DNA from 3 places in the Limosilactobacillus fermentum genome. Region 1 is predicted to be linked to each of the others. Evidence: predicted binding sites of a transcription regulator. Region 1 holds the regulator's gene; each other region holds the start of a gene.

Region 1 (9,963 bases):
TCGTCGATCACCAGGTTGTCAAAGGCGTGGTAGAAGCGTAATAACTGGTGGGTGGTACAGATGGTCAACTGTCGGTACTGGTAGGGTGCCGGATTCTTGCCGTGCAACAGGGCAATTGGTACCCCCGCAAAGGCCGCTTGCAGGCGCGGGTAGAGCTCCAAGCATACGTCGACGCGCGGCGAGGCCACCGCCACCCGTTCACCCCGTTTTAGTGCGCCGGTTAGTGCCGGAAAGATCATCTCGGTCTTCCCGGCACCCGTGACCGCCCATAATAGCCGGTGCTGGTGGGCCGCCATCCCGGCCGCCACCTCACTCGCTACCCGCTCTTGCAGCGGGCTCAGTTGCCCCTGCCAGGTGCACGGGTTAGTGGGCGGGGTAAATTGATTTGGTTCGGCTAAGTGATAAAATCGATCATGACTTGTCACCCGCCCCAAATTCAGGCACACTGGACAGTAATAGGCCCCACTTGGTAAGCGAACCCTTTCCTTAATTAAGCGGGCGTTACACCGGCGGCAGGTAACCCAGCGTCCCCGTTCATCCATCGTCTTTTCCCCCGTTAACCCAAACGGAGCGGGCAAGGCTTGGTTAATTAAAACCCGGCGCCCGTATAATTCTTCTTTTTGCATGGTTTTTCCCCCTTACCATTAAATACGGGGAAAGTGCTTTTAGTAACGTAAGGAGGCCCTTTTTTGGCAGCACAATATTTGACCATCCACCAAAATACGGAATTCGAATTAGTCATCAAAAAATCCCGCTTCATCTGTAGCCTAGCCCGGGTACACAGTGAACAAGAAGCCCAAGACTTCATCACCCACATCAGCAAGGAAAACCGCAAGGCTAACCATAACTGCTACGCCTACCTGCTCGGCGATAACGATCAGATCCAGCGGGAAAGTGATAACGGTGAACCCAGTGGCACGGCCGGTGTCCCCATCTTAGAGGCCCTCCAGCTCGCCCACGTCCACGACGTCTGTGCCGTGGTCACCCGCTACTTCGGTGGAATTAAGTTGGGCGCCGGCGGGTTAATCCGTGCCTATTCCAACGTCACCACCGAGGCAATTGCCCAGGCCGGCTTGGTTGAGCGAATCACCCAGCAGGTGGTCGCCATCACTGTTCCCTACCGCCTCAACGATCAGGTCCACTACTACTTAGAACAAGCGGGGTTGGCCCTGGCTGGGGAGGAATATGGCGTTGACGTCACCATCCGGGTCTTCATCAACCTAGAAGAAGTCGACGAACAGATCCAAACCCTCACCGACCGCTTCAACCACCAACTCCAAATTAAAAAGGAGGACCAACGTTTTCACGAGGTCCCCTTAAATAATTAGTAGGAAACAACCCTCTCGGCAGGTCTTCTGACTAATCCTAGCCGAATAGGTGGTGCAAAATGTACCGTTCTTCAGCCTGCTTAAACACTAGGCCGGCGGTTATTTACCACGTTTTCTGTCTAACATTCGAGAATACAACAAGAGAGGCTAGGAGAAAACAGTGTTTCTCCTGGCCTCTTGTTGTACTGCCACTTTTTTATATAAACTGCTCCACCAAGTTCAGTGCTACCAAGAGAACGCAGAGCACCGCTAAGGTGATGGTAACGTGGCGCACCCGACGGTCATGTTCCCGCCAGGCTTCGTAGTGGGCACTAACGTAAGCACCCACCAATAGAATACTCCCGAGCACCCCGTAAATTCCCGAGTGAAAGTGCTCTTGTTGAATCGTAAAGGACATCATTAAGATAATCCCCACCAGTCCCGTAACCACGGTTATAATTTTTCGTTTCATAAGTGCATCCATTTCCCGGGAAATATTCCCGTTAAGGGGGAATGGGAAACAACTGGTTGGCAGGTCGTTAGGTTAAGCTAGGGGGAGGTTAGCGCGGAACGCGGTGTTCTTCACCCATACTTAGCCACTAGGCCGACGGTTATTTCCCACGTTATCTGTGTAAAATTCAAAAATCAAAAAGGGGCCGGAAGAACTCTAATTCTCCCCTCCCCCATCAATTATTCATGCAAGTGATAGTTGTAAGTTGAAACAATGATGTTTTCCCGCGAATTCAGTAGGGTCCGCAAGCGTAGGCTCGTTTGGTTGTGCAAAGCCATTTGCCACGGGTGCTTTGGAACGAACTGCGGAACCAATACAGTAGTCGAATAATTCTTATCGGCCGCCCGCTTGGCGATCACGTCTACGAACCGTAACGTTGGCGTGGCAATCGAGCGGTAGGACGAGTGAATATCAACGAAACGCACGTCCGGGAACTCGGCCTTAAATTCGTTGGCCGTCTTATGTTCCTTACCCGGGTTTTCATCAAAGGACACGTGCATGGCGATGACGTAATCCCCAATTGAACGGGCGTAATTAATGGCGCCCATGGTGACCCGTGTCACGTTCCCGACTAAAACAATCACGGTGGCCCCGTCGTAATCATGCAACTGAACCTTAGCCTTTTCCGCTACCCGCAGTTGCATCCCCACCTTGATGTAGTGGGTGTGAATGACGTGGAACAGGTACAAGAGGGCCGGCATGATGATCAGGTACGGCCACACGTTGGAGAAGTGTTGCCAGAACAAGAAGATCACGAGGGCTAGTGAGATTAACGCCCCCACCAGGTTAATGGTTGACTTAACCAGCCAATTCCCTTCCTTTAAGCGGAACCAGTGGATAATCATCCCGGACTGCGAGAGGGTAAACGGTACGAACACCCCGACGGCGTAGAGCGGGATCAATAGGTTGGTCTTCCCGTGGAAAAGGATGATCAACACGATCGCCCCGACCGCCAGGGAAATAATCCCGTTGGAATAGCCTAGCCGGTCCCCACGGTCCATAAAGGCGTGCGGGAGGTACTTATCCTTGGCCATGTTGAAGGCCAAAATTGGAAAGGCCGAGAACCCAGTGTTAGCCGCCACGGCTAAGATCATCGCCGTCGACAGTTGCAAGAGGTAGTAACCTAGGCCCTCGCCACCAAAAACGGCCGCCCCAATCTGGGACAAGACGGTGTGGTGCGGGTTCGGTACAATTCCCAGGTAAAAGGACAGGAAGGTCACCCCACCGAAGAAGGCCGCTAAGATCAGGCTCATCATTGCCAAGGTGTTGGCGGCGTTTTTCTTCTTAGGAGGGTTAAAGTTCGGTACGGCATTGGAGATCGCCTCGACACCGGTCAAAGAAGATGACCCGGCCGAAAAAGCCCGGATGAACAGGATGGCAGACATCCCGGCTACCGGCGTCCCGTAATTGGCCGTGGCGTGGTAAGCCACGTGACCGGTAGCAATGTTATAGCCACCCCAGACGATCATCACCGTCATCATGATTATGAAAAAATAGACCGGAATGGTCAGGAAGTTAGCACTCTCACTCATCCCCCGTAGGTTCATGAACATGATGATCAAGACAATCACCACTGAAATATGGACCGAATAATTATATAGGAAAGGAATTGCAGACGTGATCGCTTCCGTCCCCGACGTCGTTGATACCGCCACCGTCAACATGTAGTCGACTAGCAGCGAGCCCCCGGCGATTAGGCCCCCGTTGCTCCCCCAGTTTTTGGTGGCGACAACGTAGGCGCCCCCACCGCTCGGATAAGCGTGGATGATTTGCCGGTAAGACAAGGTAATTGCTAACAACAGAACTAAAACAATGCCGGCAATCGGTAAGGAATACCAGATGGCGGCCGTCGAAAGGGTTACTAAAACCGTGGTAATCTGTTCGGTACCGTAGGCCACTGACGAAAGGGCGTCGGACGAAAGCATGGCCAAAGCCTTAAACTTCGTCAAGTGCGACTGGCCCTCGTCAAGCGTCTTTAATGGTTTCCCGATCAAGACACGTTTAAGATAGCGCCACATAAAATTTGTCTCCTCTTAAAAATAAGTCAACAGCTATTCTACACCCCGGGTGAACCGAATACCACCGTTTCTACGCAAAAAAGGTGGGTGCCCGAAGCCACAGCTCCGGTCACTCACCTCCCAAAAATTAATTTTCAAATTACATCATGCCGCCCATACCACCGGCTACTGGTGCTTGTGGTGCAGCGTCAGCGGGTTGTGGCTTGTCGGCAACAACGGCTTCCGTCGTCAAGAGGAGGGCGGAAACGGAAGCTGCGTTTTGCAGGGCCGAGCGGGTGACCTTCGTTGGGTCAACAATTCCGGCAGCGACCATGTCTTCAAACTTGTCATCAGCGGCGTTGTAACCAACTCCCGGCTTTTCTTGCTTCAGCTGGTTAACGATCACGGAACCTTCCAAACCGGCGTTTTCGGCGATTTGACGAACTGGGGCTTCCAGAGCCGCCTTCACAATCTTAATCCCGGTTGCTTCGTCGCCAGTTGCGGATGCTTCCACTTCGTCCAAGGCAGGGATAACGTTAACCAGTGCCGTTCCACCACCAGGAACAAAGCCTTCTTGCACGGCGGCCCGGGTGGCGTTTAAGGCATCTTCGATCCGGTACTTCTTTTCCTTGAGTTCGGTTTCGGTAGCGGCCCCAACCTTAACAACGGCCACCCCACCGGCTAACTTAGCGAGCCGTTCTTGGAGCTTTTCCTTGTCAAAGTCAGAGGTCGTTTCGGCAATCGCCTTCTTGATTTGGTCAACCCGTTCTGCAATGGCTTCCTTGTTGCCACTGCCATCAACGATCGTGGTAGCGTCCTTGGTTATCGTAACCTTGTTAGCAGAACCAAGTTGGTCAATCGTAGCGTCCTTCAATTGCATACCAAGGTCGTCGGAAATCACGGTCCCACCAGTCAGAACGGCGATGTCTTCCAATTGAGCCTTGCGACGGTCACCAAAGCCTGGGGCCTTAACGGCAACTACGTTGAAGGTTCCCCGAATCTTGTTCAACACAAGGGTTGGCAGTGCTTCACCAGTGATGTCATCAGCAATGATTAACAGGGCGCGCCCTTCTTGAACAACAGATTGGAGTAGTGGCAAGATGTCTTGAATGTTAGAGATCTTCTTGTCCGTAATCAAAACGTACGGGTTGTCCAGGTTGGCTTCCATCTTGTCGTTGTCGGTTACCATGTATTGGGACATGTAACCACGGTCAAAGCTCATCCCTTCAACCACGTCAACGCTAGTATCAACCCCACGGGAATCTTCAATCGTGATGACCCCGTCGTTACCAACCTTTTCCATGGCGTCGGCGATCAACTTACCAACTTCCTTGTTAGCAGCGGAAATGGAGGCGATTTGAGCGATGTCGTCCTTGGTCTTAACGTCGTGGCTCATCTTTTTCAGGCCTTCAACGGCTGCGGCCGTCGCCTTTTCAATCCCGCGCCGAATGCCCACTGGGTTAGCGCCGGCGGTCACGTTCTTCATTCCTTCGGTCACAATTGCTTGGGTTAAAACAGTGGCCGTCGTGGTCCCGTCCCCGGCAATGTCGTTAGTCTTAGAAGCAACTTCGGAAACCAGCTTAGCCCCCATGTTTTCGAAGTGGTCTTCTAATTCAATGCTCTTAGCGATCGTTACCCCGTCGTTAGTGATCGTCGGGGAGCCGTAACTTTGTTCCAACACCACGTTACGTCCCTTTGGCCCAATCGTCGTCTTGACGGTGTCTGCTAACTTATCAACCCCACGCAGCATTGCGCTCCGTGCGTCTTCTGAGAACTTTAATTCCTTTGCCATCTTTATCTCACCTCATTGAATTTCTTAGTCAACAACCGCAACTAAATCCTTTTCGTGGACAACCAGGTAGGTTTCACCATCGTATTCCACTTCGTTGCCGGCGTACTTGTCAAACAAGACCTTGTCGCCTTCCTTAACGGCGACCGCCACCACTTGGCCATTATCCAGCGTGCGACCTTGTCCAACGGCCACTACCACCCCAGTGGTTGGCTTGTTCTTAGCGTTGGAGGCTAAAACAATCCCCCCAACGGTTTGTTCTTCTTCTTGCGCCTTTAAAATGACACGATCTCCTAATGGTTTTAACATGGTTATCCCTCCATTATTTCAAGTCAATGATTAGTGGTTAGCACGGGGACGAGCACTCTGCTAGCACTCAACCCCCTCAAGTGCTAATTACATATTCTAATATAACACCTTTCCCCCGGAATGCAACCAAAAACTTTGACTAATTTTGACCAAACAAAAAAGAGGCTGGGAATTCCCAGCCTCCTTGCTGTATATCCGAATGTTAGACAGAAAAAGTGGCCAATCACCGCAGGTCTAGTGCCTAAGCAGGCCGAAGAACGATGCGCTCTTACATCCGACCCGCAGCGGAAGTTATTTTCCACTCTCTTCGGATTAATCTTCGTCGTCGGTCGTAACCTTGTTGCTTTCAATGAAGTAGATCAGTGTTTGCAACTCATTGGTTAAATCGATGTTTTGAACCTGCACGTCCTTTGGCACGGACAGGCGGACTGGCGTAAAGTTCAGGATCCCGTGAACCCCGGCTTCAACCAGTTGGTCGGTGACCGCTTGCGATTCCGAACCCGGCACCGTCAAAATAACGGCGTCGATTTGTTGCTCCTTAATCTGCTTTTTCATGTCTTCGACCGGGTAAACCGGAATCCCGCTCTTGACCGTGTTCGCCAGGGATTCCTTAGGGTCAAAGGCCGCTGAAATCCGCAGGTTGGTGCTCTGGTGGAAGTTGTAGTTCATCAGGGCCGACCCTAGGGAACCGACCCCCACTAGGGCGACGCTGGTTAACTTGTCTTGCTTCAAGATCCCCTTGAAAAAGTTCAACAACTTTTCGACGTCGTAGCCGTACCCCCGCTTTCCGAGCTCACCGAAGTAGGAAAAGTCCCGCCGGATCGTGGCAGAGTCCACCTGAACTGCTTCGGAAAGTTCCGTCGACGACACCCGGTGCTTATTAGCGTTCAATAAAACGTTTAGGTACCGGTAATAAACGGGTAAGCGCTTAGCCGTGGCACGGGGAATTTTACGATTTGGCATAATAATTCCTCCATTTCTTTGATTGTGAAATATTATTCCTTACTCATTCTAACAACCTCTAGTTTGTTTGTGAACTAACATTCATTACTTTTTGGTTATTTTTTCGGTTTTAAGATAAACTATGCTACACTTTGAAGTAGCTAAAATAGGAAAAGGATCACCACTCATGTTGTTACTTCAAACTAACGATGTCCTCCGCCGGTTTGGCGCCGACGTCTTATTTCACAATATTAACCTCCAGGTCGTTGATCATGCCCGCGTCGCCCTCGTTGGCCGTAACGGAGCTGGGAAGACGACCCTCTTAAAGATGATTGCCGGGATCACCCAGCCCGACGAGGGAACCATCACCAAGGCCAAGGGACTTTCCATTGGCTACCTAGCCCAGGATCAGGGCCTTGACAGCCAGAACTCGATCTGGGCGGAATTAGACACCGTCTTTGGTCCCCTCCACAAAATGGAAGCTGAAATTCACCACTTAGAAGGGCAGTTGGCAACGGTTGATTCAACCACCGACCGCTACCAAGAAATCTTAAGGGATTACGACCGCCTGCAAGAGCAGTTCCAAGAGGCGGGGGGCTTTGAGATTGACTCCCGGATGCGCGGCGTTTTGACCGGTTTTGGCTTTGAAGAAGAAAGCTACCAACGCCCCGTCAACTCCTTATCCGGGGGACAAAAAACCAAGCTGGCTCTAGCCAAGATCCTTTTACAAGCCCCCCAGCTACTGATCTTAGACGAACCGACCAACCACTTGGACATGGGGGTGTTAACCTGGTTAGAAGACTACTTAAAGGGCTACTCGGGCGCCCTTTTAATTGTCTCCCACGACCGTTACTTCTTAGACCGGGTGGTCAACGAAGTGTACGACCTCGATAACCAAACCCTCCACCACTACACGGGAAACTACTCGGCCTTCGTTAAAAACAAGACCGCCCGCTTGGCAACGGAAATGAAGCATTACGAACAACAACAAAAAGAGATTGCCAAGCTTGAGGACTTCGTTAATAAGAACCTAGTGCGGGCCTCCACCACCAAGCGCGCCCAAGCTCGGCGCCGCCAATTAGAAAAAATGGAACGCATGGAACGCCCCCAAACCGATGACAAGTCCATCCACTTCTCCTTTAGCTCCCAAAAGGAGAGTGGCAACGAGGTCCTAGACGTCGAAGGCCTCAAAATTGGCTACCAAGACACCGTTTTAGCTGGTCCCCTCACCTTTAACGAACGCAAGGGCCAACGCATCGGGATCATTGGCCCCAACGGGATCGGTAAGTCAACCCTGTTAAAGACACTGCTAAAAAAGATGCCGGCGATCGCGGGGACGATTAAGTTCGGCGCTAACCTAGACATTGGTTACTACGACCAGGAACAACAGCAGCTTCACCCGGAAAAGACGGTCTTAGACGAGGTCTGGGACGACCACCCCGAAATTGATGAAACCCAGATCCGCAACCTTTTGGGCTCCTTTTTATTCGTTGGTGACGACGTCTACAAACACGTCAGCGACCTGTCAGGGGGACAAAAGGCCCGTTTGGAGCTGACTAAGCTCTCCTTTGAACCGATTAACTTCTTGATCCTTGACGAACCGACTAACCACTTGGACATTGACAGTCGCGAGGTCTTAGAAGGGGCGATTAACGATTTCGACGGTACCGTCCTCTTCATTTCCCACGACCGCTACTTCATCAACCAGGTAGCTACCGATGTTTTAGCAATGCAAAAAGACGGCATTACCCGCTACCAGGGGGATTACGATGATTACCTACGGGCGGTCACCGAACAAGAACAAGCCAGCGCCGACGATTCAACCACCCCGGACCAAAAAAGGGCCCCCAAGGCTGGTTCCGCTGCCCAACAGTCCTACCAACAAAGCAAAGAAGCCCAAAAGGCCCGCCGTAAGTTGCAACGGACCGTTGCTGACCTTGAAGAACAGATGAACCAGTTGGGCGAACAACAAGAGCAAGTTGAAACCCAGATGGCCGACCCGGACGTGGCGACCGACATCGGCAAACTGACCGACCTGCAAAAAGAGCTCGACGCCCTGACAAAGCAACTAGAAGACGTCGAAGAACAATGGACCGCGGCCGCCGAACGGCTAGAAGAATTTGATAACTAAATTAAAACGAGGCTAAGAGCTAACAAACTACTCTTAACCTCGTTTTTAATTTTCGGCTGTTAATTGGTTATCCTTGGTCTCGCGTCTAAGTGTGGCCTGCAAGGCAATCCTCCTTAGAAGTTGACCTTAGTAACCTCCCCGGAAGAGAAGGTTCTTAGCTGACCATTAGGCGCCCTAACCACTAGTTGGCCTTGGTCATCAATGTTTTGGGCGATTCCGCTAAAGGTCGTTTGCCCAATTTGAAGGCTTACCGACCGCCCCAAAATCAGGGAGTGTGCCCGGTACTCCGGTAAAAAGATCCCTTGGGAATAGTCGGGGAGGTCGCTTAGGACTGCTTCGATCAACTCCGCAGCTAGACGGTTACGATCAACCGTGGCCGCCGGGTCAATTCCGGTTACCTTTTCTTTTAAGTCAGCCGGAAATTCCTTAGTGGTCAAGTTAATGCCAATCCCAATTACCAAAGAGGTCTGGCTAGTGGCTTCCAGGTCGGTTTGCATTTCCGTTAAAATCCCCACTACCTTTTGGTGTCCCAAGTACAGGTCATTGACCCACTTGTAACTCAGTCTTTGGGCGGGGAAAAACCGTTTTAAGACGGTTGCCACCGTTACGGCCACTCCGGTCGTTAACAAGCCTGGTTGCCCAGGAAAGGTAACGTTTGGAACCCCAATCGTCATATAAAGGCCCGTGGCTTTCGGGGCATAAAAGGCCCGGCCCCGCCTCCCGTAGGCCCCGATTTGGTGGTCAGCAATCACAACGAGGGGGGCGGTCGAATCTCCCGTTGCTAGTAGTTGCCGGGCCGTGGTTTGGGTTGATTCGAGTTCCTCTTCCACCACTAGTTTTACCTTCGTGGTGCCTAGGCCCAGTTCAATTACGGGTGCCAACATTTTAGCAGTCCCCCGGTAACAATAACCCCGTTTGCGGTCCGAATCAATTTGGTAGCCGGCCTGTTGGAGGGAACGAATTGCCTTCCAAACCGA
Region 2 (9,963 bases), 600 kb from region 1:
ACTTAGACCAAGTGGCCGGGATGGCCTTCGGGCGCCCGTACGACATCAACGGGAACTTTTTGATTGACCAAGAAAACGATAAGACCTTCTCGCTACCACTGGAACAAATCTTACAGGTTCCCCGTCGCTTTGCCGTCGTTCAGCGCCGTAGCAAAGCCTCCGCTGCCCTGGGGGCCTTACGGGGGGGCTTTTTTACCGACATGATCTTCACTGAGACGATTGCCATGAAAGTGCAAAAATTACTGTAAGAACTCGAAAAAGCCGTCGCTTCGCAGGTGCGAAGTGGCGGCTTTTGATTTGACATTTGGTAACTATTCGCCTGGCTTGTAGTCTTCATCGATGATCAGGACCGGCTTGATCGTCTTCCCGGACCCAGAATCGGCGTTGGCCTCGTTAATCTGATCGAAGGTGTAGAACTTCTCGGTCTTGTCGAAGTCAAACATCCCTAACTGGTAGAACTTGATCAAGCGTGGGATGTCGACTTGTGGGATCGAGTCCCCCATGTTGACACCGACAATCGTCTTGTCTGCTGGGCACAAGTCATCCCAAGTGTTGATGTCGATGTGGTTGGCGGTGACGGCAATTGGCGCCAAGACCCCACCTTGGGCCAGTGCCTTGATCGCGTCTTGAATCACCTTAGAAACCCCGGTCGTGTCGACGGCGTAGTCAACCCCGTGGCCATCGGTAAGGTCCTGGATGGCCTTAACCATGTCAACGTTCTTACTGTTGATGACGTCGGTAGCGCCGAGTTCCTTGGCCAATTCAAGTCGTTCGTCGTGAATGTCAACGGCAATCACGGTTGTGCACCCAGAAATCCGTCCGGCCATCATGGCAGCTAGCCCTACGGCACCTGTCCCAATTACGGCAATCGTAGAACCCGGTTCTGGCTTGAGCGTGTTAAAGACGGTCCCTGACCCGGTTACGTAACCACAGCCTAATGGTCCGAGCTTACGTAAGTCCAGTTCCTTTGGTACCTTAACGGCATTGCGTTCCCGGACCACCGTGGTCGTGGTGAAGGAGGATTGGTCAAACATATCCGCCACGTCATGCCCGTTTTCGGTGAAGTGGGCACTCCCGTCCGGACGCACCCCTGACAGGTTGTTAGCGGCGTAGTGGAGACACTTGGTTGGCATCCCCTTCATGCAGTTGACACAGTTTCCGCACCCGTAAAAGGAGAGGATGACGTGGTCACCGGGCTTAAAGTCCTTAACTTCGGGGCCGACTTTTTCGACGATCCCAGCGCCTTCGTGTCCCAGCACGATAGGATAAGAAATCACTGCATCACCCTTACGCAAGGCTTCGTCGGAGTGGCAAATCCCCGAAGCCACCATGTGCACCTGAATGTCATCAGCCTGCATCTCAGCCAGTTCAACATCGTCCTTAATGGTAAATGGCGCACCTTGTTCTTCAACCACCGCAGCTTTAATCTTCATAATTCACGTCTCCTTTGCTTGTGATATAAATTACATAACTATTATAGAAAACGCTTTCAAAAATAACAAGTGGTTTTATCAGGGTGTTTACTAACTTGGGAGGATACGTATTTATGCCGGTTAAGAAAAAACACCAGCCAACGCTAGTGCTTAATTGTTTCAATGGACTTAAGTTTATCTAGCGGGATGCCATTACCATATGATATCGAATCCGTTGTATTGTATACGATACAATCTTTTTCAGGTCCCACATCATTTTCTTGGTATTCATCGTCAACATCCAGAAAGAAAATCTTCTTGGACGTTCCGTCTTTAAACGTAATGGTCACCCAAGTCCGTTCATATTCCCTTAGGAGGTCATATATTTCAGTATGTGTGTCGATCATCATCTTTATTCACTCCCCAGTACTACTTAATATTCTGTCACAGAATGGTTGATTTTTAATTGCCTTCCATGCATTCGTATTGGCTGAGATAGCCTGACGCATTGCCTGCATGGAATTAGCCGCCTGGACAGTATCAACAGTGATCCGGGTCGCCATTTCGTTTTGAACTTTAGCTATTTTTACCTCCTTTCTGCATAATAAAAGCCAGCTATTTAAGCTGGCTCCGCCGTTGATTAATTAACTGAAACTTGAAAGCTGATAACCTCGCCTGTTTGACATGGTTATCAGCTTTCAAGTTTCAGTTATACAGAATAAGGTTGGTGCTTTATTAGGGATATGTTTGAGGAGAGATCATTTAATACCAGCAAGTTAGGCGTCTTGTTGAGCTGCCCGTTGTTCTTCTGCAGCAAGGCGATCCTTGATGTATTTGGCAGAGGTAGCGAGCTTTTCTTTTTCAGCAGCGGTAAGGTCCAGGTGAAGTTGTTCCACCACCCCGTCACGACCAACGACTGCGGGGTAGGAGAGGTACGTTCCGTATTCTTCACGGTAATTTGAAACTGGCATTTCAGTCCGGGCATCACTTAGTAGGGCATTGGTAAGCCGGACTGCGGCAGTAGCAACACCGTAGTTGGTATACTTCTTTCCCTTATAGACCATGTAGCCTCCTTGCCGTGCGCGTTCTTCCATGTCGGTAAGGTCGAGGTGCCGTTCATCCACCAGATCTAGTACTCGTTTGCCGAGAACCCGGACTGTTGACCAGGCAGTAAATTGGGAGTTACCGTGTTCACCAAGATTGAAGCCGACCACGGATCGTGAGTCAACATGGAGGGCTTCCCCAACGCATGCGCGCATTCGTGCGGAGTCTAGCAGGGTCCCCGTACCCATCACGTGATTCTTTGGTAGCCCCGTGAGCTTCTGATACATTGAAGTGATGACGTCACAGGGATTGGTAACGTCGACAAGTTTGCCATGAAAACCGTTATCGACGAGTTTCTTAGCGACCAATGGAACCTGAGTCCGGGTAAATTTAAATTCTGCAAAGCGGTCGTGATCGGGTGTGTCCACCAGCTTAGACTTTCCCAGAGTAGAGATTACAACGTCACAGTCAGCTAATTGTGAATCATCATTAACGGTTAAGTTTGTGTGGAACGGGAGATTCGCCATGGCGTCACGGAGGTCAAGCGCATCGGCACGGACCTTTGCTTCGTTAGTATCATAGAGAGCTAAATCATCAGTGAATCCACCAGCAACGAGATAATGGGCGACAGTTGCGCCAACGTGCCCCATTCCAACTACTGCTACTTTCCTTGTCATAATAAAACTTCCTTTCGATTATCGTATTGTTGCCTTTAATCTTACTAATGTCAGAAATATCACTGTCTGCCATGATCACCACCACCTTTAATATCAAAACAAAAAGCGTCCTTTCTAGCTCTTGATAAATCTAAGAACTAAAAAGGACGCTTGTGCGTGGTACCACCTTTCTTTACGACATAATGTCGCCTCAACCAACCGCCACAAATAATGTGGTATTAGCCGGCACGGTAATGGGTGCTACCAATACGCTCTACTAGGGAATCCGTTCGGCGTACGACTCACGAGTGATTAGTAGGTGCGGCCTCTCACTGGTTCACACCACCCACCAGCTCTCTTGCTTCGGCCTCATCGCTGTTTCTCGCTCAACGTCTTTAACTTGTTTCAATTGATTGTTAAGTACTATATCACTAGGCAGATAGGGAAGTCAAGATAAAAATTAAAAAAAGATGAGAAAAGATGGGTGCAAAGGCAGACAATTTATAGTATAAATTCGTTTGATAGCGGGCATTTCTTGAGGAAAAATTATTGACACGTTAGCTTAGATTGATTATAGTTTGTTTTAAAATTTGATTAGAAAAATGAGGAGGTGAGTGCAATGGTTGGTAATATTAATATTTCTACAAATACAGCCACCCTCACCGCCAATAGTAATGACGTGATGGGCGTGAAGGATTAATAAAAAGGATGGTGGATAATTGTGTTTGGCAGATTGTAAGAAATAACTTGAACGAATTTAATGACGTAAATTAAGCAGGAAGATCTCGATTGGTGTGCGCCAGTTAAGACATTTAAGTGGCCGTGAATTCAGATACCAATTGATTTGAACCAGCTGGCGATCACTTAGTTCTTCAATGGCTTGTCCCTTGGGAATAAACCGTCGCAAAACTCGGTTACGGTTTTCATTACTACCACGTTCATGTGGTGAATAAGCATGGGCAAAATAAACCTGAGTACCTGTTAGCTGTTCAATTGTCTGATAGTTAGCGAACTCTTTACCATGATCCACGGTAAGCGTCTTGAGCTTGTCTTGAAGTTGACTAGCTAGTTCAAGTACGGCTTGAGTCATGGACTGACTGTCGCGACCATGGAGCCGTTTAACAATTGTCAGGCGACTCTTACGTTCCACAAAAGTAGCCACAGCCTGACCTTTACGTTTACCAGAAAGTACGGTATCAGCTTCAAAGTGGCCGAATTCCTGGCGAGTTTCGACTTTATGAGGACGCTCCTCAATGGAGCGGCCGTGATTGAACGTACCACGGAGCGGCCGTGATTGAACGTACCACGCTTTTCTTTAGCACGATGACGACGAATTCCATGATCAGGCAAATCGGGCAACTGTACATCAAGCCAGCCTTGATCAATCCAGTTATAGACCGTCTTGTAGGCAATCCCCACCACATGGGCAACTTGTTCAGGGGACCACTTCTGGACTTGAATTTTTTCCTCGATCAAGTGTTTAAGGTTTTTAGTGAGCGAAGACTTCCGCCCCCGTTGACTAACCTTTCGTTCAAAGTCAGTTTGCGCTAGCCCAGCCTGGTACTCACTATTTAGCCGGTGAAGTTCGTTAAAGATGGTGGTCTTACTAAAGCCTAAGTAGTTAGCGATGTATCGCAAGGAACGTCCTTCATTATGAAGCGTTTCAATGACAACACGGTTCTGGAATGATAAAATAGTGGTGCTCATCAAGGTCCTTCTTTCTAATGGATTGTGTGGTAACACCATTAAAGACCTTGATGGGTTTTTCTGTCCACTTAAATTTTACAATCTGCCATAATGTAAATTTTCCAAAGTGAGTCTAAGTAGCGCCGTTAGAGTAATTACCTGAAAAGAGCGGCGATGCAAAAGACGACCAGTTTCAATTCCACCCACCATTTCCTCATATCTGGTCCTCCCCTCGATAAATTATGTGTGCTTTTGCGTACTGGTTGCAACACTAATACAAAATCGGGGCCAACTTAAATCGACTGCGTAGTGGCGCCCCTTTCGTAACAGTTAGCCGACGACTTCTCGATTGATTTACATAATATAAAATTAAAAAATGTGATTTAGGTAATCCCCCAATGGTCACCCGGCAACTTTCTAAGCATAATAGTAGCCAATTTGTGAATTAATGTTTATGATTGTTGGTTGGTGCTGGGACGTTCATCAGGGTGATGGTTGCGGTAGCCGTTAATCGGTCGTTAACCAGCAGCCGGGCTTGCCAGGTCTGAAGTGTGCGGCCGACGTGGTCGGGAGTTGCAACGACAAAAATTACACCTTCCCGTATCGCTTGAAGGTGTTGTGTGGTAACATTGACCCCGACCGCGATTCGCCCCGGCGCTACGTTGGCGTTAGCCCCTAGGGAGGCTGCGGTTTCCGCCAGTACGGTGTTAATTCCGCCGTGAACGATCCCGTACGGTTGCAAGTGCTTTGCTTGGACCGGCATGGAGAGTTCAACGCGGTCTTTGGTCACCAAGTCCTGGTGAATGCCTAAGTTTTCAAGTAAATTCATTTTTGTACCTCTGGATTTTGTAAAGGAGTTTGTTATGACGAGTGCTAACTGGACCCCCGTTAAGGAGTATTCCGAAATTATTTTTGAACGCGACGATAAGATCGCCAAGATTACGATGAACCGGCCGGAAAAGCACAATGCCTTCACCCCGGTAACGGTCGCCGAAATGATCGACGCGTTTAACATCTGTCGTGATGATAGCACAATTGGCGTGATTATTCTTACCGGAGCCGGCGATAAGGCCTTTTCTTCCGGTGGTGACCAATCCGTGCGGGGTAACGGGGGTTACGTGGGCCCCGACCACATCGCCCGGCTCAACGTTTTGGACCTCCAACACTTGATTCGGATCATCCCCAAGCCGGTGATTGCCATGGTCAAGGGCTGGTCAGTCGGGGGCGGGAACGTCTTACAACTGGTTTGTGACCTGACGATCGCCGCCGACAACGCCATGTTCGGGCAAACGGGTCCGAAGGTGGGTTCCTTTGACGCCGGTTATGGCTCGGGTTACCTAGCCCGGGTGATCGGCCACAAGCGGGCCAAGGAAGTTTGGTTCTTAAACCACTTCTACACGGCTGACGAAGCTTACCAAATGAACTGGATTAACAAGGTGGCGCCCCTAGCTGAGGTCGAATCAGTTACTTTAGACTGGTGTCATGAAATCTTAAAGAAGTCACCGACCGCCCTTCGCTTCATTAAGGCGGCCATGAACGCCGATACAGATGGTTTAGCGGGGCTTCAACAATTTGCCGGTGACGCCACGATGCTTTACTACACGACTGACGAAGGAAAGGAAGGGCGCGACGCCTTTAACCAAAAGCGCGACCCCGACTTCGATAAGTTCCCGAAGTTCCCGTAGGAGGCCGTCATGGAGATTCCAAATTGGCTCCTCAAACAGGCTTCGCTAAACCCTAACCGGGTGGCGGTTAACGACGGTACCACCGCCTACACCTTTGCCCAGCTGGTTCCCCTGGTCGCCCACCGTGCTGGCCAGATTCAAGCGCAGACGGACCAGCCCCGGGTTGGGGTGATGACCCACAATAACCTGGCTGGTTACTTAGCCGCCCTGGGGGTCTTAGCCGCCGACAAGACCATCGTTTGGCTAAATTGGCGCCTCGCCCCTGAAGAACTGAGCCGCCAAATCGGCGACGCGGGGCTCGACCTAGTCTTAGTCGATGACCAACTAGCCGACCGCTATTACGGTGGGCACCGGGTCCTCTGTTCGGAATTGACAGCCGGCACTGCCCCGGCGGCAGTGTTGACGCCGACGGTTGACCTAGACGCCGTGGCCTCGATCATGTACACCTCGGGAACCACCGGTCAGCCAAAGGGCGTCTTGCAAACCTACGGCAACCACTTGGCCTCCGCCATTTCGTCATCTTTGAACCTCGGGGTGTTGCCAAACGACCTCTGGTTGTGCGTCGCCCCCATCTTCCACATTTCGGGCTTTTCAATTCTAATGCGGGGCCTGATTTACGGGATGGGCGTTCGCCTAGTCAACCATTTCGATGCGCAAGTGGTCAACCAAATCCTGGAGGACGAACCGGTTACGATCATTTCGGCCGTTCCCTACATGCTAAAGAAGATGCTCGAAGACGTCCAAGCAAATGACCACTGTTACTCATCGGCCTTTCGCCTGGTGCTACTCGGCGGTGGGACGATTGACCGGGCAACCCTTAAAGCCTGCGAAGAAAGTGGGCTGCCGGTTGTCCAGTGTTACGGGATGACCGAAACTTGCTCGCAGTTCGTTGCCCTCTCGGCTGAAGAGGCGCCTTACCACCTTGGTTCGGTCGGTAAGCCCCTGTTTACCACCCAGCTGCGTTTGGTGGGTGAGCATCACGAAATCGAGATCCAGACCCCGGCCTTAACCCCGGGTTACTTAAACCAACCGGCCAAGTTTGCGGCTAAGCACGATGGCGACTGGTACCGAACCGGCGACGTCGGCCACTTTGATGAAGACGGTTTCTTGTACGTCGACGGACGGTTAGATGAAATGATCATCTCCGGGGGCGAAAACATTTTCCCCGCCGAGGTGGAAAACGTCTTGCGCCAGTACCCAGGCATCCAAGAAATTGCCGTGGTCGGCCGTAATGATCAACAGTGGGGCGCCGTTCCCGTGGCCGTGGTCGTCAGCAAACAACCCGTCGACTTTCAGCAGTTGGAGGCCTTCGGGCGTGAACACCTGGCCCACTATAAGGTACCCAAGGTCTACTTGCAAACAGACGCCCTACCGAAAAACGCTAGCGGCAAGGTCCAAAAGTTTCGCTTACAAGACCTGGTCGCTAACGCTTAGTCATGCCACAACAGAATAATCAATTGAGAAAAGAAAGATACAAATAAATGATGGATGCAAAACCCAACCGCCGGGCGCTGTCGCTCGGTTCCTTTGTAATTTTATACCTTGGTTACATGCTCTTATTCGCCGACCGGACCGTGCTTAACTTATCGTTGGCCGCGATCGGCAAGGATTTCTCCGTTAGCCCGGCCGCACTGGGGGCGACTAGTTCCGTCTTCTTCTTGGGCTACACGATCATGCAAATCCCGGGGGGCTGGCTGACCGACCGCTTCTCTTCCCGTAAGGTGATCATCGCCACCCTCGCCTTTTGGTCGGTGATGACGATCTTTACCGGGCTGGCCTGGTCCTTAGCCGCCCTCTTGGTAATTCGGTTCCTGTTTGGGATCGCCGAGGGCCCTTACCCACCGGCCGCCATGAAGCAAGTCGCCCAGGACTTCCCGGTCAACAAGCGTGCCCAACTGACCGCCGCCTTAATTTCCTCTAACTACGCCGGCGCGGCCCTGGCCCCTTTCATCATTGTGCCAATCATCGCCGCCACCGGTTGGCGCTCGGCCTTCTTCTGGTTGGGGGGCTTTGGCCTACTCTTGATGGTCAGCTACCTCTTCTTCCGCGGTCACGGCGGTGGACAAACGGTAACGAAACAAGAACGGCAAAAGATAAACTGGAAGGAAATCGACCCGCGGGTCTGGGCCTTCGTGGTGATCGGGCTGGCCTTAAACATTATCACCAAGGGGATGGAAACCTGGATGCCGGTTTACTTCTTAAACGCCCGCCACATCAACTTAGCCAACTTGGCTTGGTTAGTTCCCCTACCGACGATTGCCGGGGGGATTGCGGCCTTGATTTCCGGTTACGTAATGGTGCACATCTTTAAAAATCACGAACGCCTGATGATTATCCTGGCCTCCTTTTTAACGGTCCTGACCATGTTTGGACTCTACAAGTCCACCAGCCTGGTTTGGTTAGTGATCTTCCAAATGGCCACCTACTTCGTCAAGTCGCTAGCCTTCACCGGGATCTTCTCCTACGCGGCCCAACTCTTCCCGCAAAAGACTTATGGCTCCCAGATCGGGACGATTAACTTTGGTGGCCAACTCGGGGGCTTCTTCGGTCCCCTCTTAATCGGCTGGATCGTTCAGCTGAGCGGTTCATACGACACGGCCTTCTTCGGCCTGGTCATCTCCGCCTTGGTGGCCGGGGTGGCGTCCCTCTTCGTTGGGAATTTAAAAGCTAAATAATCCGCTAATTATAGAATGATTAATGACTGTGGTGACCTCGTACGGGATTATCACAGTCATTTTATTTATTTCCAATCAATTTCTTAACTATCATAATCCCTGTTATTTTAACCCTTTCAGGGAATGGGAACGCTTTCTTTGAAATTAATTAAACTCACATATGAAGACTTGGTTATAACATGATTTATGTTAGAATGACGGCAACTAATCAAGAAAGGTGGTAGTTATGAATGAAAGGTTTTGCAATGCTGGGCCCCAACAAGACGGGCTTTATTGAAAAAGAAGATCCCAAGGTGGGCAGCCGTGACGCCCTGGTACGTCCCCTAGCCGTTGCCCCGTGTACTTCTGACATCCACACCGTGTTTGAAGATGCCTTAGGGCCACGGGAGAATATGATTCTCGGCCACGAAGCCTGCGGGGTGGTTGTGGAAGTCGGTGAAGACGTCAAGGACTTTAAACCGGGTGACCGGGTACTCGTTCCGGCGATCACGTCAAACTGGTCTGACGTTTACTCCCAAGCTGGCTACGCCACTGATTCCGACGGGATGCTGGGCGGCTGGAAGTTCTCTAATATCAAGGACGGGGTCTTCGCCACTCGTTTCCACGTTAACGACGCCGACGGGAACCTGGCTCACCTACCGGATGAAATTGACCCGACCGAGGCCTGCATGCTTTCCGACATGATCCCAACTGGCCTCCACGCTTCCGAAATGGCGGGTGTGACCCTTGGGGATGCCGTCGCCGTGATTGGGATCGGCCCGGTTGGCTTGATGGCCCTGCGCGGGGCGGTGCTCCACGGGGCTGG
Region 3 (9,963 bases), 760 kb from region 1:
CAAAGCACAAGCAACGCCAAGGCAAGTAATTTAGAATAGGACGGAGGTGTCAAAATGGCTCGTATCGCAGGTGTCGATTTACCTCGTGACAAGCGAATCGTAATCGGCTTAACTTACATTTTTGGGATTGGGAACACGACTGCACAAAAGATCCTGGCTAACGCTGGGGTTTCCGAAGACATTCGGGTTCGCGACTTAACGCCGGATCAAGAAGAAAAGATCCGTGCAGAAGTTGACCAAATCAAGGTTGAAGGTGACCTTCGCCGTGAAGTATCCCTCAACATCAAGCGTCTTCAAGAAATCGGCTCTTACCGTGGCATGCGTCACCGTCATGGGTTACCAGTTCGTGGTCAACACACGAAGAACAACGCCCGGACTCGTAAGGGGAAGGCCGTTGCCATTGCCGGCAAGAAGAAGTAATCATTATTTAGAAAAGGAGGTTAGTTAATCTATGGCAACCAAAAAGGGTACGCGTAAGCGTCGGGTAAAGAAGAACATTGAAACTGGTGTTGCCCACATCCACTCAACGTTCAACAACACTCTGATTATGATTACCGATGTTCAAGGGAACGCAGTTGCTTGGTCCTCTGCCGGGGTCCTTGGCTTCAAGGGTAGTCGTAAGTCAACTCCATTTGCTGCACAAATGGCTTCTGAAGCCGCTGCTAAGCAAGCAATGGAACACGGTATGAAGACCGTCGAAGTTGAAGTTAAGGGGCCAGGTTCCGGTCGTGAATCTGCCATCCGGGCACTTCAAACAACTGGTCTTGAAGTTACTGCCATTCGGGACGTAACTCCAGTACCACACAACGGTTCTCGTCCTCCAAAGCGTCGTCGTGTTTAATGTGCATCTACGGCGATGTTTTAATCGGCCAGGTGCCTTTTACAGAATACGATTCACGTTTTGAAAGGGGTAACAGAGTAGAATGATCGAATTTGAAAAACCAAACATCCACAAAGTTGAAGAAACAGACAACTACGGTAAGTTTGTCGTAGAACCGTTGGAACGCGGTTACGGGACGACTCTGGGTAACTCTCTTCGGCGTGTTATGCTGGCATCCCTGCCAGGGGCAGCCATCACCAGCATTCAAATTGATGGTGTTCTGCATGAATTCAGCACGGTTCAAGGGGTTACGGAAGACGTTACGCAGATTATCTTGAACTTAAAGCAAGTTGCTTTAAAGATTGATTCTGAGGACGCTAAGGACCTTGAAATTGACGTTAAGGGTCCGGCCGAAGTAACGGCTGCCGACATCCAAGGTGACGGCGATGTTACTATCCTGAACTCTGACCTTCACATTGCGACGGTTTCCGACGGTGCCGAATTGCACGTTAAGATGACCGCTGATAAGGGTCGTGGTTACTCATCTGCTGATGATAACAAGACTCGTATGGAGGGCTTGGCAATTGGTGTCTTACCAATTGATTCCATCTACACCCCGATCGAACGTGTTAACTACACGGTGGAAAACACCCGGGTGGGGCAAAGCAACGACTACGATAAGCTGACCCTTGACGTTTGGACTAATGGTTCCTTAACGCCAACCGAAGCAATCAGTCTTGCTGCTAAGATCCTCACTGAACACCTGACGATGTTCGTCAACCTCACCGAAGAAGCACAAGTAACTCAAGTGATGGTTGAACGGGAAGAAACCCACCAAGAAAAGGTGCTTGACAAGACCATCGAAGAACTTGACCTGTCTGTACGTTCATACAACTGTTTGAAGCGTGCTGACATCCAAACCGTAAAGGACTTAACTGAACGGACCGAAGCCGACATGATGAAGGTTCGGAACCTTGGGACGAAGTCATTGGATGAAATCAAGCTCAAGTTGGCTGAACTTGGCGTTGGTTTTCGCCAAGAAGATTAATTAATTATTTAAATTAAAGGAGGGAACACTTCATGAGTTACCGTAAATTGGGACGGACCAGTTCACAACGGAAGGCTTTATTACGTGATTTGACGACGAGCCTCATCGTTAATGGTTCTATCACCACCACTGAACCACGCGCGAAGGAAGTTCGCAAGACCATGGATCAAATGATCACCCTGGCCAAGAAGGGCGACCTTGCTTCCCGCCGGAAGGCTGCTGCCTTTGTCCGGAACGTCGTTGCTGACGTTAAGGAAGATGGCGATGACATCAAGATCCAATCCGCTTTGCAAAACCTGTTTGAGGACATTGCACCGAAGTACGCTGACCGTAACGGTGGTTACACTCGGATCCTCAAGACCATGCCGCGGCGTGGGGACGGTGCCAAGATGGTTATCTTGGAACTTGTCTAAGCGAGATTAAGTTAAATACGTAATAAAGAATCACTACGTTTGGTGGTATAGAGCGCTACGATGGTGAAGCATTGCTTCTAGTCTAGCTTGAAGGTCGGAAACGGCGCGCCCCATTCGTAAGTGATTTTTTATTTACGCGAAAATTTGCTAGAATGGTTAAGATACTGAAAGCCAGAGGAGGAAAATACGCTTGGCGATGATTGAAGTAAAAAACGCCACCTTTACCTACCCCGGTAGTGAGGCGCCGGCGCTAGAGGGGGTTAGCTTCTCGGTTCCGGCTGGGCGGTGGTTAGCGATCGTGGGGCACAACGGCTCCGGCAAGTCCACCTTGGCCCGCTTAATTGATGGCTTGTTGCCGTTGGCGGCCGGGGAGATTACCGTCGATGGGCTACCGGTAACGGTGGATAACTTAACTGCCGTTCACCAACGGGTGGCTTTTGTCTTTCAAAACCCAGATAATCAATTTGTTGGGACCACCGTAGCCGATGACGTTGCCTTTGGACTTGAAAACCAGCGTCTTCCCCGGGCTGAAATGCAAGAACGGGTTGATCAGGCCCTAGCGCAAGTCGAGATGACAGCCTTTGCTGACCGGGAGCCCGCCCAGTTATCGGGGGGACAAAAGCAGCGGGTGGCCCTGGCCGGCGCCTTGGCCCTGCACCCGAAGGTCTTAATCGTTGATGAAGTAACAGCAATGCTTGATCCGGAAGGAAAAGAGCAGATCATGACCCTGCTAAAACGACTGCACCAAACCGGAAACCTAACCATTCTTTCAATTACTCACGACACCGAAGAGGCCCGCTTGGCTGACCAGATGATTATGATCGACGGGGGACGGTTAGTGGTCGATGGCGACCCCAAAGAATTGATGCAGGATCGTCAGTTGATGGAAACCCATCAACTGGCCCCCACCTTTTTAGTGACCCTCAAGGAGGCGTTGGCGACCCGGGGGATCGCCATTCCAAGGGAGATTAGTACGGAAGACGAAATGGTGAAGTGGATATGGCAGAAGTTAAGTTCAATCAAGTAGGCTACCGGTACCAGGGGGCTGATGAGCAGGGAACTCAGGCGGTGGTTGATCTGAGTGCCACCATCCCCAGCGGGACAACGGCCGCCATTATTGGTCACACCGGGAGCGGTAAGTCGACGCTGATGCAGATGGTGGACGCCCTGATCTTACCCACCAGCGGGTCGATCCAGGTTGGTGACTTGACCATTGATTCCCAGACCGCTAAAAAGGATCTGATTAACGTCCACCGCCGGGTAGGGTATGTTTTTCAATTTCCGGAAAAACAGCTCTTCGCCCCGACCGTAATCGAAGACGTCGCCTTTGGCCCCCAGAACCTGGGGAAGGATGCCGAGGAGGCCAAGCAAGCGGCTAACCGTGCCTTAACCGCCCTTAACTTCCCCGCAGACCGTTTGCAACACAGCCCCTTGGAGCTTTCGGGGGGGCAGATGCGGCGGGTCGCCTTAGCGGGGGTCTTAGCGATGGAACCCGACGTCTTGATCCTCGATGAGCCGACCGCGGGGCTTGATCCGGCTGGTCAAGAGGAGCTCTTAACCCTAGTGGAAAAGCTGCACCAACAGGGGGTGACGGTTCTGATGATCACCCACCAAATGGACCAGGTAGCTCGTTTGGCTCAACAGGTGTTGGTGTTAAACCAAGGGAGTCTAGTCTTTGATGGACGCCCGGCTGACCTGTTTGCCGACCCTGACTTGCTTCAAAAAAACCACCTTCAGGCTCCCCAGTCGGTTCGGTTTGCCCATCGGCTGAAGCAAGCGGGGGTTGAAGTAGGGGCGCCGCTCTCGTTAAACCAACTAGCCGATCGACTGGCCACGCAGTTAGGGGGTGCTGACAACGATGAATAGCCGCGTCTTGTTTGGGAGCTTTGTCCCCGTCGACTCCGTCTTGCACCGCTTGGATCCGCGCTTAAAGTTAGTGACCTGTTTTTGGTACGTGGTCATTATTTTCTTTGCGAAGGGCCCGTTAACCTACCTACTCTTGGTGGCGATGCTAGGCGCCATGATTGGGCTTTCAAAGGTTCCACTGAAAATGTATTGGGCGGGGCTTAAACCGCTGCTGTGGGTAATCGGGCTGACAATTGCTATCCAGGTCCTCTTTTCATCGGGGGGCCACGTTTACTGGCACTGGGGCTTGATGGCGATCACTAGTGGGGGGATCAACCAGGCCCTCGTGATTCTCGCCCGGTTTATTTTGATTGTCTTAGCCTCAACGGTTCTAACCGCGACCACGCCACCGTTACGGCTAGCCGATGCCATTGAGTCGTTAATGAAGCCGCTTAAGAAAATCAAAGTGCCGGTCAATCAGATTGCAATGATGATTTCAATTGCCCTGCGCTTTATTCCGACGATCATGGATGAAGTTAACACGATTGTTAAGGCCCAGCAGGCCCGGGGGGTGGATTTCACCTCCGGGAGTGTCTACACCCGGGTCAAGCGCATGGTGCCAATCATGGTGCCCCTGTTTGTCGGGGCCTTCCGGCGAGCCGAGGATCTGGCGGTGGCCATGGAGGCCCGTGGCTACGATCCAGATCAGGAGCGGACCCGCTACCGTCAATTAACCTGGCGGCGCCCCGACAGCATTGCGCTGGCGGTGGTGGTGATAGTGTCAGTGCTCTTCTTTGTTGCCCGGATTTTGCTTTAAGAAAGGACGTTTCTTGTGCACCGTTATAAGATAACCTTTGCCTACGACGGCAGTAACTTTGCTGGCTTTCAGGTCCAGCCCGGCGAACGAACCGTTCAGCAGGTCCTCGAACGGGCCGTTAATAAGATCGCTAAAAAACCACAACCGCCGCTAATGGTCTTCGGTTCCGGACGTACCGACGCTGGCGTTCACGCCCTCGGTCAGGTCGCCCACTTTGACTTACCATACCAAATTCCGGGGCCGTCCTTGGTGCGGGCCCTGAATTCAAGCCTCCCCCTCGACGTCTTGGTGAAGGAGGCAACAGAAGTGGCGCCGGACTTTCACGCCCGCTTTGATGCCCACCATAAGCGCTACCGCTACCGGGTGGTGGGGGGGGAGTTCACCAACCCCTTTAAGCGCAATTACACCGGCCATTACAAGTACCCGGTCGACGTTGAACGGATGCAAACAGCGGCCCAGGACTTCGTTGGTGAACACGACTTCACCTCCTTTGTTGCCTCTGGGTCGCAAGCGACCAGCAACGTTCGCCGCATCGATGAGGTAACCGTGGTTCGGGATGAAGAAAACGACGAGGTGGTCTTTGACTTCGTTGGTAATGGTTTTTTGTATAACCAGGTCCGGATTATGGTGGCCTTCTTACTGGAGATTGGTAACGGCCGCCGCCCCGTCGATGACGTTATGCGGGTAATGAAGGCCAAGAACCGCGATCTCGCCCGGGGAACGGCGCCGGCCAGTGGCTTATACCTGGTGGAAGTGACCTATGATTCCCCGGCGAATTCACAAAATGATTGACGCCAACGGGTTTAACGAGTAAACTACTAAATGGTATTTCTTTTCCATAAATTACTCGGTACACAATTTATTGTAAAAGAAAGACAAATATTGGAGGAACTTAATCGTGAGAACGACATACATGGCAAAACCTGGTCAAGTTGACCGTAAGTGGTACGTTGTTGATGCTAAGGGCATTTCCCTTGGTCGTTTGGCTTCTACTGTCGCATCTATTTTACGCGGTAAGAACAAGCCAACCTTCACTCCGCACGTTGACACCGGTGACTACGTGATCGTTATCAACGCCGCAGAAGTTAAGTTAACTGGTAAGAAGGCAACTGGGAAGATCTACTACCGTCACTCCAACCACCCGGGTGGTTTGAAGCAACGCACGGCCGGTGACTTCTTAGCTAAGGATCCTGAAAAGATGGTTGAACAAACTATCAAGGGGATGCTTCCTCACACCTCGCTTGGTCGGAAGATGGGGATGAAGCTGCACGTTTACGCTGGTGAAAGCCACAACCAAGCAGCTCAAAAGCCTGAAGTACTCGACATTACTAACTTAATCTAAGGAGGGAACGGAATTGGCTCAACAAGTACAATACAGTGGTACTGGACGTCGTAAGGATGCAACCGCACGCGTTCGCTTGGTACCTGGTTCTGGTAACATTACTATGAACGGCAAGGCAATCGAAGACTACATTCCGTTTGCCAACTTACGCGCCATCGTGAACCAACCATTTGCCGCTACTAAGACGGAAGGTCAATACGACGTCTTGGTAAACGTAAACGGTGGGGGCTTCTCTGGTCAAGCCGGTGCAACCCGTCACGGGATCGCCCGCGCTCTTTTGACCGTTGACCCTGACTTCCGCGATGCCCTGAAGAAGGCTGGTCTCTTAACCCGGGACCCACGGATGAAGGAACGTCGCAAGCCAGGTCTCAAGAAGGCCCGTAAGGCTTCTCAATTCAGCAAGCGTTAATCTACGGGTTACGCTTATCAAAACACCGGCTTGCCGGTGTTTTTTCATGCTTACTTGAGGATAAAAGTTAACTTGACCGGGTTGTGGTCGGCGTAGTCAAAGTCGGTGTTGATGTTAGTGGCGGTTGCCGTGACGTTGTTAGAAACCAAGAAGCCGTCACAAACGGTCAGGTAGTTGACGCCGGAGCGATAGGCAAGGTCGGTGGAACGAACGGTCGGCACCGTTTCGCGGTTTTGGGCCTTGACCATGGTGAAGCCCTTGGCGACCATGCTTTGGTCCAAGACGGAGACCCAGTCGGGCACTTTTTCTTGGCTGGCGAAGTGGGTTAGCATGTCCTTGCCCAGGGCGTGATTGTAGTTACCGCCGACGATCACGTAGTTGCTGGCTAAGTATGCCCGTTCAATGACGGCGTTTAAAAGTTTCATCTGGGCCTTACGCATCTTACCGCCCTTGTCGTAGGCGGACATGTGGCTGTTGATTAAAAGTAGTTGCTTGCCGTTAGTGACCGGGATGGTGGTGACGGCAAAACAGCGATCCAGGTCGGTAAACTTGGAGATAAAGCTGTTGGTGACTGGGTACTGGCGCCGGGTAGCACTGCCAATGTGGTAACGACTCAGCGTTAAAAGGCCCGATTGAACGCTACCGTGTGGGTCGGTGAGTGGCCACATTAAAAAGGCCGAGTGGAAGTTATTGGCAAAGACGTGACCGTAACCGTGGAACTTATTTTCAACCATCCTGACCTGGTTGACGTGCTTGGAGCGGGTCGAATTGGTGTCAATCTCTTGAAAGAGCATGAAGTCGGCTTGTTGGGCTTGCATGACCCTTTCAACGCCCTTAGTATCGGTTAAAACTACCGCCTTGGAGCGGGCGGTCCCGTACTTGCCCCGTGTCTTGGTGCCGCTTTTAAGCTCGCCGGCGTCCATGAAGAAACTAAACTGGTGGTTGTAGGCCCCAAAACCGACGTTGTAAGTAGTGGCGGTGTAGACCTTACCGGTCGTTAGGGTGGCTGCTTGATTGTTGCCGATCGTTAGTTTCTGGTGGTCGGGAATCCGGTAGTATTGGTGTTGCATGTATAAAACGTAGCCCCCGACCACTAGTGCTAGGGTGGTGATTACCGCCAGCAAGGTCAGGGCGCTCCTCTTTAAAATCCGCATTGATCTTTCCTCTCTCATTGATTTTATTAGCATACCACAGGTGAAAAGGGTTGCTAAATAAGCAACGCCCTTCTTGGGATCACGTGATTATTACTAATAAAATAGGGGCACCGCTCTGTTAATTAAACAACGTACGGGAACGAGGGGGAAGTTGATTGATTTAACGTTAAATCGAAGCTTAGGGTTGGAAAAGTCAAAAGGGGGATAGCTATTCTTTGTGAAGTCTGTTACAATTAAAGCCGTGATCAAGTTTTCACAAACTAAACAGATTGAGAGAAAGCGGGGAACCCCACATGTCAAAGAAAGTTGCTTTAGTTACTGGTGCCGGCCAAGGGATCGGGGAAGCCATTGCCAAGCGTTTAGCCAAGGACGGTTTTGCCGTTGCCTTAGTGGCTCGCCACGCCGACGCCTTAGAAAAGGTGAAGCAAGAAATTGAAGCCGAGGGTGGTCAAGCCCTGGTGGTAACTGCCGACGTTGCCAAGCGTGACGAAGTCTTTGCAGCCGTTGAGAAGACTGTGGCAGAATTAGGTGACTTCAACGTGATCGTTAACAATGCCGGGGTAGCCCCGACCACGCCGATCGACACGGTGACGCCAGAAGACCTTGATTACGTCTACTCAATTAACGTTGGGGGCGTGATTTGGGGGACCCAAGCGGCCCACGCCGCCTTCAAGAAGTTGGGGCACCCGGGTAAGATCATCAACGCCACTTCCCAAGCCGGGGTGGTGGGGAACCCGAACCTGACCGTTTACTCCAGTTCTAAGTTTGCCATCCGCGGGATTACCCAAGTAACCGCCCGTGAACTAGCCGAAGAAGGCACGACCGTCAACGCCTTTGCCCCGGGGATCGTGAAGACCCCAATGATGTACGACATCGCTCACAAGGTTGGCCAAAACGCCGGTAAGGACGATGAATGGGGGATGCAAACCTTCGCTAAGGATATCGCCTTAAAGCGCCTGTCTGAAGCGTCTGACGTTGCTAACGCCGTCGCCTTCTTGGCTGGTCCAGATTCTGATTACATCACCGGTCAAACCCTAGAAGTCGACGGTGGGATGCAATTCCACTAACATTTAGGTGAGTGGTTACCAACCTCCTCGACAGGTTAAGGGCCACGTTAACTAATCGTAAAATTAAAATATTAAACGGGCTGGGGAAACACGATTTTTCCCGGCCTTTTTCTATTCCTTGAAGTTTAACGATAACCGCGGGCTTAGTGGCTAAGTCTGCTAGATTGAGTCGCACTTCCAGATAGCGTGCTCCCCAATCACAGGCCTAGTGGCTAAGTACGGACGGAGAACGATGCGTACCGCATTAACCCCGTCCTAGCTTAGCCCACGACCTGTTTGATAGATTGGGTCGCACTTCCAGTTTAAATCTTCCACAAAAATTAGTAATCTTCCCCGCCTAAATGCGGTAAGATGAAAGTACAATTATCTGAAAAATCTGAGGAGGATATTTTTTGTGGCTAAGCGAAGGAGACGGACAAAGAAGGGGGCTAAAAAGTCCCTCTGGCTGGTCGCCGTCCTGATTATTTTAATTGGGTTAATGGGGAGTTACGTGGGCTATCACTTGTACCAGCGCCACGTCCAGGAACAAATCATTGAAAAGCAGCAAAACGCCAAGAAGTTGTTCATTAAAGAAATTGCCCCCGAGGCCCAGGCGATGCAAAAGCAGTACCACGTGATGGCCTCGATTACGATGGCCCAAGCAATCTTGGAGTCGGACTGGGGGACGTCGGAACTCTCCGCTAAGTACCATAACCTATTTGGGATTAAGGGAACCGGGGCAAACTCCAAGTTGCTCTCAACCAAGGAATACGTTAATGGACAGTGGGTAGTGATCAAGGGACGCTTTAAGGTCTACAGTTCCTGGAACGATTCAATTGCCGACCACACTAAATTGATGCTTAACGGGACCGACACCAATCAGCAAAACTACCAAAACGTGATTAACGCCACCACCTATCAACAGGCCGCCGTGGCCCTTCAGGATGCGGGGTACGCAACTGATCCCGATTACGCTTCCAAGTTAATCAACGTCATTAAGTCTTATAACCTCCACAAGTATGATGAGTAAGGAGCCTCACCACTAATGAAAGAGCTAGAAGAAAAAATT

What was found. Region 1 encodes Rex, which represses fermentation and respiration genes when NADH is low (regulators of the CRP and FNR family bind a similar motif). Its sites were predicted from a motif close to TTGTGAANTANTTCACAA; they were not measured.
Region 2: the regulator Rex is predicted to act here: its motif matches at 1,452-1,469, upstream of FG166_RS05205 (NAD(P)-dependent alcohol dehydrogenase).
Region 3: the regulator Rex is predicted to act here: its motif matches at 8,064-8,081, upstream of FG166_RS07905 ((S)-acetoin forming diacetyl reductase).

Annotation. Positions count from the first base shown of each region.
Region 1 is NZ_CP040910.1:441,556-451,518, reverse strand. Features, by position in the region: gene FG166_RS02150 (ATP-dependent helicase ComFA) at 1-626, opposite strand, end outside; gene FG166_RS02145 (YigZ family protein) at 690-1,328, shown strand; gene FG166_RS02140 (hypothetical protein) at 1,525-1,779, opposite strand; gene FG166_RS02135 (APC family permease) at 1,998-3,836, opposite strand; gene groL (chaperonin GroEL) at 3,976-5,607, opposite strand; gene groES (co-chaperone GroES) at 5,632-5,913, opposite strand; gene FG166_RS02120 (redox-sensing transcriptional repressor Rex) at 6,226-6,876, opposite strand; gene FG166_RS02115 (ABC-F family ATP-binding cassette domain-containing protein) at 7,043-8,986, shown strand; gene FG166_RS02110 (biotin--[acetyl-CoA-carboxylase] ligase) at 9,100-9,963, opposite strand, start outside.
Region 2 is NZ_CP040910.1:1,041,650-1,051,612, forward strand. Features, by position in the region: gene FG166_RS05200 (sugar-binding domain-containing protein) at 1-248, shown strand, start outside; gene FG166_RS05205 (NAD(P)-dependent alcohol dehydrogenase) at 312-1,433, opposite strand; gene FG166_RS05210 (hypothetical protein) at 1,577-1,822, opposite strand; gene FG166_RS05215 (L-lactate dehydrogenase) at 2,189-3,133, opposite strand; partial or broken gene FG166_RS05220 (IS30 family transposase) at 3,870-4,819, opposite strand; gene FG166_RS05225 (PaaI family thioesterase) at 5,244-5,627, opposite strand; gene menB (1,4-dihydroxy-2-naphthoyl-CoA synthase) at 5,662-6,483, shown strand; gene menE (o-succinylbenzoate--CoA ligase) at 6,493-7,917, shown strand; gene FG166_RS05240 (MFS transporter) at 7,965-9,158, shown strand; gene FG166_RS05245 (NAD(P)-dependent alcohol dehydrogenase) at 9,389-9,963, shown strand, end outside.
Region 3 is NZ_CP040910.1:1,570,524-1,580,486, reverse strand. Features, by position in the region: gene rpmJ (50S ribosomal protein L36) at 1-29, shown strand, start outside; gene rpsM (30S ribosomal protein S13) at 55-420, shown strand; gene rpsK (30S ribosomal protein S11) at 452-841, shown strand; gene FG166_RS07950 (DNA-directed RNA polymerase subunit alpha) at 924-1,868, shown strand; gene rplQ (50S ribosomal protein L17) at 1,901-2,281, shown strand; gene FG166_RS07940 (energy-coupling factor transporter ATPase) at 2,478-3,308, shown strand; gene FG166_RS07935 (energy-coupling factor transporter ATPase) at 3,281-4,147, shown strand; gene FG166_RS07930 (energy-coupling factor transporter transmembrane component T family protein) at 4,140-4,943, shown strand; gene truA (tRNA pseudouridine(38-40) synthase TruA) at 4,959-5,735, shown strand; gene rplM (50S ribosomal protein L13) at 5,842-6,285, shown strand; gene rpsI (30S ribosomal protein S9) at 6,299-6,694, shown strand; gene FG166_RS07910 (endonuclease/exonuclease/phosphatase family protein) at 6,745-7,848, opposite strand; gene FG166_RS07905 ((S)-acetoin forming diacetyl reductase) at 8,142-8,915, shown strand; gene FG166_RS07900 (glycoside hydrolase family 73 protein) at 9,310-9,924, shown strand; gene FG166_RS07895 (xanthine phosphoribosyltransferase) at 9,940-9,963, shown strand, end outside.